One region of the Neobacillus sp. D3-1R genome, then DNA from elsewhere that is predicted to be linked to it. Evidence: riboswitches for the same ligand, from Rfam matches in the RefSeq annotation. Region 1 holds a riboswitch; each other region holds the start of a gene.
What was found. A riboswitch is a leader RNA that binds a small molecule or an ion and turns the genes downstream of it on or off. The one in region 1 is predicted to bind cyclic di-GMP.
Positions count from the first base shown of each region.

Region 2: another riboswitch for cyclic di-GMP. It lies ahead of ACSBPO_RS01440 (anti-repressor SinI family protein); the one in region 1 lies ahead of ACSBPO_RS20410 (hypothetical protein).
Region 3: another riboswitch for cyclic di-GMP. It lies ahead of ACSBPO_RS18790 (hypothetical protein); the one in region 1 lies ahead of ACSBPO_RS20410 (hypothetical protein).

Region 1 is NZ_CP197471.1:4,008,422-4,010,626, reverse strand. It holds gene ACSBPO_RS20415 (aldo/keto reductase) at 1-635, shown strand, start outside; cyclic di-GMP riboswitch class II at 1,312-1,395, shown strand; gene ACSBPO_RS20410 (hypothetical protein) at 1,423-1,920, shown strand.
Region 2 is NZ_CP197471.1:296,350-298,554, reverse strand. It holds gene map (type I methionyl aminopeptidase) at 1-125, opposite strand, end outside; gene ACSBPO_RS01445 (helix-turn-helix domain-containing protein) at 385-714, shown strand; gene ACSBPO_RS01440 (anti-repressor SinI family protein) at 824-970, opposite strand; cyclic di-GMP riboswitch class I at 1,003-1,098, opposite strand; gene ACSBPO_RS01435 (carbohydrate kinase family protein) at 1,444-2,205, opposite strand, start outside.
Region 3 is NZ_CP197471.1:3,651,465-3,653,669, reverse strand. It holds gene sufB (Fe-S cluster assembly protein SufB) at 1-871, shown strand, start outside; cyclic di-GMP riboswitch class I at 1,065-1,151, shown strand; gene ACSBPO_RS18790 (hypothetical protein) at 1,200-1,514, shown strand; gene ACSBPO_RS18785 (DUF72 domain-containing protein) at 1,648-2,205, shown strand, end outside.

The DNA.
Region 1 (2,205 bases):
CCCGTGAGGAATTGTTTATTACAACTAAGGTTTGGAACTCTGACCAAGGGTATGAATCGACACTTCAAGCTTTTGAAACAAGCTTAGAAAAACTTGGTTTAGATTATTTAGATTTATATTTAATCCATTGGCCTGGAAAAACTAAATATAAAGAAACGTGGAAGGCGCTTGAAAAACTTTATAAAGACGGCCGCGTGCGTGCGATTGGGGTAAGTAATTTCAAAGTACACCATTTAGAAGATTTAATCAGTGATGCTGAGATTAAGCCAATGGTCAATCAAGTAGAATACCATCCACACTTAACACAAAAGGATCTTTTAGCGTATTGCCAAAAAGAAGGGATACAACTTGAAGCGTGGTCACCATTGAAGCAAGGTCAGCTTTTAAATGATCCGACCTTAATGGAAATTGCCGAAAAATACGGCAAATCTACCGCTCAAGTGATCCTTCGTTGGGATCTGCAAACTAAAGTGGTTACCATTCCGAAATCTATTAAAGAACAACGCATTATCGAAAATGCGAATATCTTTGATTTTGAGCTATCAGCTGAAGATATGGCTAAGATTGATGGACTGAACAAGGATGAGCGTGTAGGACCGGACCCAGATGTGATGAATAATGGCTTTGAAAGCTAAAAAGTAAACCCGCATTTAATAAGTTCAAAAGTAACTAACAAGAAAAATCATAAACTGTTAGCATGAAAAAAGCTTGGATTAACTATAATCCAAGCTTTTTTTAGTATGTTTTTTTGTAGATGGTTTTTTAGCGGACACAGGATCCCTTATTTTCCTAAAAAGTATGAATTCTGTAATGTTAGAGGACACAGAATCCTTTATTATCAAAAATAGCGCGAAAAAAGGTTGCTCTTTATGGAATAACGGAATGCGAGTCCTTTAGTCCTTCTAAAATGGCGTTTTTTGCACAAATAACGGAATGTGAGTCCTTTACATGAAAATTCTTCTTTACCATTTGATTTTTTCTCGACAAAATTCCACCTTACTTAGTCACTTTTTCCATAACTTCTATAATGAGCATAACCCTTATTGGAGAAACCAATTTTGGATTCGATAACTGAAATGCTTAATCGAAAACAACCCTCCCTTTTTATAAAATTTATTAGAAAAAAGTAATTTTCCCGAAAAGTGTCGATAGGTATTTATACCTGTAAACAGTAGTTTACCCTATAATAAGACTTACAGGTACAAATGACAAATATATGAAGTGGCCACAGAATATATGTCAACTACAGTTAATATTGAAAATTACTTTAGGAGCCAGATAATTCTGGTGATGAGGAACTTTATTTGAAGTTCCACCTAGGGAAGCTATGAAATATAGCCTTTAATTGGACACTTTGGCTATATGGAGCTAGTAGTGTAACCGGCCCTCTTATAAACTATTTATTAAGAGGAGAGATTCGAAATGAAAAAGACAATTTTTTCAAGTGTAGCAGCAGGAGCATTAGCTCTTGGAATCATGGCAAGTTCAGCATTTGCATCAGTGACAATTGACGGTGATACAGGTACAGGATTTGTTGGGAAAGGTGATGTTCAGACAGCTCTAGGGTTAAATAATGCTCAAATGCAAAATCAAGCTGAGAGTTTGAAATTTACTTATGAGACTGTTGAAACATATGAAGTTACGGTACAATTCATAACTGGTGAAGGAACAAAAGGGGAAAAAACCCATATAGTTGAACATAAAAGATCTTCTTCGGTAAACAGTGATGTTCTATATGATGCAAGAAAAGCGAAGCAGTATACAGGATTTAATTTAAATGGTTTCACTAATACAACTTCAGAAGGTGTAATTCCAGCCATTGGTGACGAATTCCCAGGTGAATCAGACCATACCGTAACAAGTGTTGAACTTGTTTCTTCCCAAAGTACTTTATATGTTAATGATGTTGCGCTCCAATAGTTTTAAAAAAGGGTTAGCACTAAGGTTAAGTAGTTCCGTTTTGGAGTACAAAAATAGAAAAAGCAGTCCAAAACGGACTGCTTTTTTACTATGTATTCACTGATATATTCACTGTTAAAATCGCAGGCTTTTCGTAGATGTCCATTTTTATAAGATTATTCTGTAAAAATGTTATTCTATAAACAGAGCTTCTTCAACTAACGGGGCAGTTTACTTCCATAAGAAGGGAAATTTCTATTAATGTTGAATATACTCATTAGCACGTTTTTAATAAAGGGCAAGGTA
Region 2 (2,205 bases), 940 kb from region 1:
TCATCAATCTCCCAAGTCATGACTCCTGGTTTAATTAATTTGGCAATTTCTCTATGGCAAGCAGCAAGAATTTTTCCTGCTTCCTTCATCTTTTCAATTTCACGTGGTGATTTTAAGATAATCAAGTATTTCCCCTTCTTTCCTGAAGTGTACCTACTAAGCATAGATGTTATCTTTCATTTTACCCTTTTTTTAAAAATAGAAAAAGGAAGAAACACTCATTTATGAAGGAACTTTCCTCATATAAGGTTTTCAATAACATTAGAATAATTTGGAGTAGGTCCATTTTATGAATTTACGTAAAAATACGTTCTTTATATGGAACTTCTAATTATTTTTTGATATACTAAATAAAAAGTAAACAAAAGTGAAGTGAATAATAAAATGATTGGTGAACGTGTTAAACAGCTTCGTTTAGAGAAAAGAATGTCACTTTCGGAGTTGGCCGAAAAGGCTGGAGTGGCTAAGTCTTATCTTAGTTCTCTAGAGCGAAATCTTCAAACAAATCCTTCTATACAATTCTTAGAAAAAATATCGGTTGTCTTGGGGGTCTCAGTTGATCATATAATTAATGACCCTATTAACAAGGATGATCTAGATTCAGATTGGCTAACTTTAGTACAAGAAGCGATGGGTTCTGGAATATCAAAAGATCAATTCCGTGAATTTTTGGAATTTAATAAATGGAAATTAAAACAAAAAGATGATGAATAAAGAACAAAAAGCGCTGGAGCTGGATTACGAAAACTTCGTTTAATGCTAAATTTATAAATCTCTACAATAAAAAAGTATTTCTTCTACACGAAGAAATACTTTTTTGGGGTTATTTTTCTACAACTAGCTCTTTCACTGAATTTACATGGAGAAAATCTCTGATTGTGTTCAAATCCATTCCCATACTTTTTGCTTCTAAAATTAATTGAAGCCATTCTTTGTCTAATTCATTTACGCAGTCCAGTTTTCTACTCACCTTATCTCCCCCAAAATACATCTATCTGTATCTCAGGCAGCCCAGCCATCATCGTAATGCTTAGTACTCATTACCTTAGATCTGCAACTTTGCGCCCCTATCTTTCAATAAGTTAGCCCTTTTCTGATTGTTACTTAAGTAATAGTTTTACCCTATTATATCTAGTTCTTTTTTAGTAGGGTGTTGTTTCTTGTCAGGAACGTCCAATAAAATACCACCTTTTTCCAACAAATAGTGACAATTAATTCTACTTTATAGAATTTTCTAAAAATTAAACCTCTAATCTACTTACTTTCTAGGTAAAATTACTTCTAATTCCGTCGAATTTTTAACAATTATTTTCCAAACAATGTGAGATATTTATTTGACCACAAAAAAACACCCCCAAAGTTAGAAATTACTTGGTCCAACTTTTGGGGTGCACAGCATATGAGGACTTTTCAGTTTAAATCAACAAAGTTGCAGAAAAGAGCCTAATTAAAATATTTCTGATAAGTTTCTTGGAGCTTTTGTTTACTTAATTCAGGATTGACTGTTTCGTAGGATTGAAGGGTGATAATAGAACATGACATCCCTATTTTACAAGCATCTTCTGTGTTAACTCCCTTTAAATAGCCGTATAGGATTCCCGCTACTAATGAATCGCCTGCCCCTGTTACATCATCTACTTGTATCTCAGGTGGTAGAATGACACTGGCTTCTCCATTTTTTGTGAAATAAATAAGACCTTTATCTCCCCTCGTAATAACGACTCTTTCTACACCTTTTTTCAAAATTAATTCGGCTGCGCGAAAATAGTCTCCATCACTTTGAATAGGGAAATCCGCAAGGGCTTCAGCCTCAGACTGATTAGCAATTAACCATGTCACTCCATCAAGTTGATGAGGAAGCTTTTTTACTTTTGGGGCGGATACAGGAACAATACTTAATGGTATATTTTCCTTTTGACAACGTTTGATGATATAGGAAAGAATATCGGAAGGTAAATTGGTGTCTAATAAGACCATTTCGGATTCTCTTATGATTCCCCACTTTTTTTCAATAAGGGACCGCTGTATGGAATCGTATAAAACCATATCAGCTAAAGCGACAATCATTTCCCCTTCTTCATTTAAAACTGCTGTGTACGTTCCCGTTGACATTTGTGGAATAACTTCAGTTGGTGTAATATCGACAAATCTCTTTGTCTGATTCAAAAGCCATTCCCCTTCATGATCCCCTCCGACAAAACTAAG
Region 3 (2,205 bases), 360 kb from region 1:
CTCAGCTGTTTGGTCTGGTGGCTCGTTTATCTATGTTCCTAAGGGTGTCAAGGTAGAAACGCCATTACAAGCATACTTCCGTATTAACTCTGAAAATATGGGACAATTTGAACGTACGTTAATTATTGTTGATGAAGGTGCACATGTACATTATGTTGAAGGATGTACAGCGCCCGTTTACACAACGAACTCTCTACACAGTGCAGTAGTTGAAATCATCATTAAGAAAGATGCATATTGCCGTTATACAACCATTCAAAACTGGGCAAACAACGTATATAACCTAGTAACGAAGCGTGCGGTTTGTGAAGCAAACGCAACAATGGAATGGATTGACGGAAACATCGGATCTAAATTAACAATGAAATATCCTGCTGTTATTTTAAAAGGAGAAGGCGCACGTGGTATGACACTTTCCATTGCAATCGCAGGTAAAGGTCAGCATCAGGATGCTGGGGCTAAGATGATTCACTTGGCACCAAATACTTCTTCAACGATTGTTTCAAAATCTATATCAAAACATGGCGGTAAGGTAACATATCGTGGAATTGTTCATTTTGGACGTAAAGCAGAAGGTGCTCGTTCAAACATTGAGTGTGATACGTTAATTATGGATAACCAATCCACGTCAGATACGATTCCGTACAATGAAATTTTAAATGACAATATCTCTTTAGAGCATGAAGCAAAAGTATCAAAGGTGTCAGAGGAACAATTATTCTATCTGATGAGCCGTGGTGTTTCTGAACAAGAAGCAACAGAAATGATTGTAATGGGCTTTATTGAACCATTTACAAAAGAACTTCCAATGGAATACGCCGTTGAAATGAACCGCCTAATCAAGTTCGAAATGGAAGGTTCTATCGGATAAAAGTCAATCCGTCTACTTACAAGTAGGCGGATTTTTTTATGGAGCGGAAATCCATAATCCAAGATAACAAAGTCTCCATTCTTTAAAAAAAATGGTAAAATCTACTGACGAAAAATGAGGAAATGTGTCGAAATACCTATTTTTATCATAAAAATATAATAGTAAAATGTAACTAACATTCATGCTTTGTTGTAATAAAGTTAGGCAAACTTATCGAAAGGTAAGGACGCAAAGCTACGGGTCTAAGGTTCGAATGAACGATGATCGCCGGGTTGCCGCAACCTCATTATGTTGACGTAGCTGTTTGCCTTCGGAAGGAGAAGTAAACTTGAATAATAATAAACACCATATCGAGGGAATGATTGAAAATTTTTTTGAATTGCTAAAGGAATATTCTGATACTCCTGAAAACGCTGAAATTTTTATTAATTATATTCGATTATTTCTACGGACAAAATCGGGAACTCCATTACCTACAGTTGAAATGATGTCCCTCATCAAAAAGAAAAAGCCAGAGATTTTTGCCGTTATTCGACAACGTGGAAAATCAGACCTTCTGCTTGAATTCGTAACAGGAATACATATGGATACTGAAAATGCAGAGGATAGAATGAGACAATATCTTTCGAAAATAGCGATCTAATAATCGATACCGTTAAGGCACAAGTCCTAACGGTTTTATTTTTTGTTCATATACTAATTCTTTTAAAAATTATGTTAATATTATTAGGGAAACGAAACTTTAACATTGAATTCAACAAATGGGGGGGAATGGATTGATCTATATTGGTTTAACAGGATGGGGTGATCATGACCAGCTTTATACAGCTGGAACTTCATCACGTGACAAACTAAAAGCCTATGCTTCTCATTTCCCTACTGTGGAAGTAGACACCTCTTTTTATGCGATTCAACCAAAAAGAAATACGGAAAAATGGGTAATGGAAACACCAAAATCGTTTCAATTTGTCGTTAAAGCTTATCAAGGGATGACAGGACATCAAAGAGGTGACATTCCTTTTGATAGCCCAAAAGATATGTTTATGGCTTTTAAGGAATCCATTAACCCTTATATAGAAGCAAAAAAATTAGCAATGGTATTATTCCAGTTTCCTCCTTGGTTTGATTGTAAACGTGAAAATGTAGAATATATAAGGTTTTGTAAAAATGAAATGGGAGATATTCCATGTGCATTAGAATTTCGTCATCAATCCTGGTTTTATCCTAATTATAGGGATAAGACTTTAGAGTTTATGAGAAAGGAAAAATGGATACATAGTATTTGCGATGAACCACAAGCAGGTCTGGGATCAGTACCTATCATCCTTGAAACG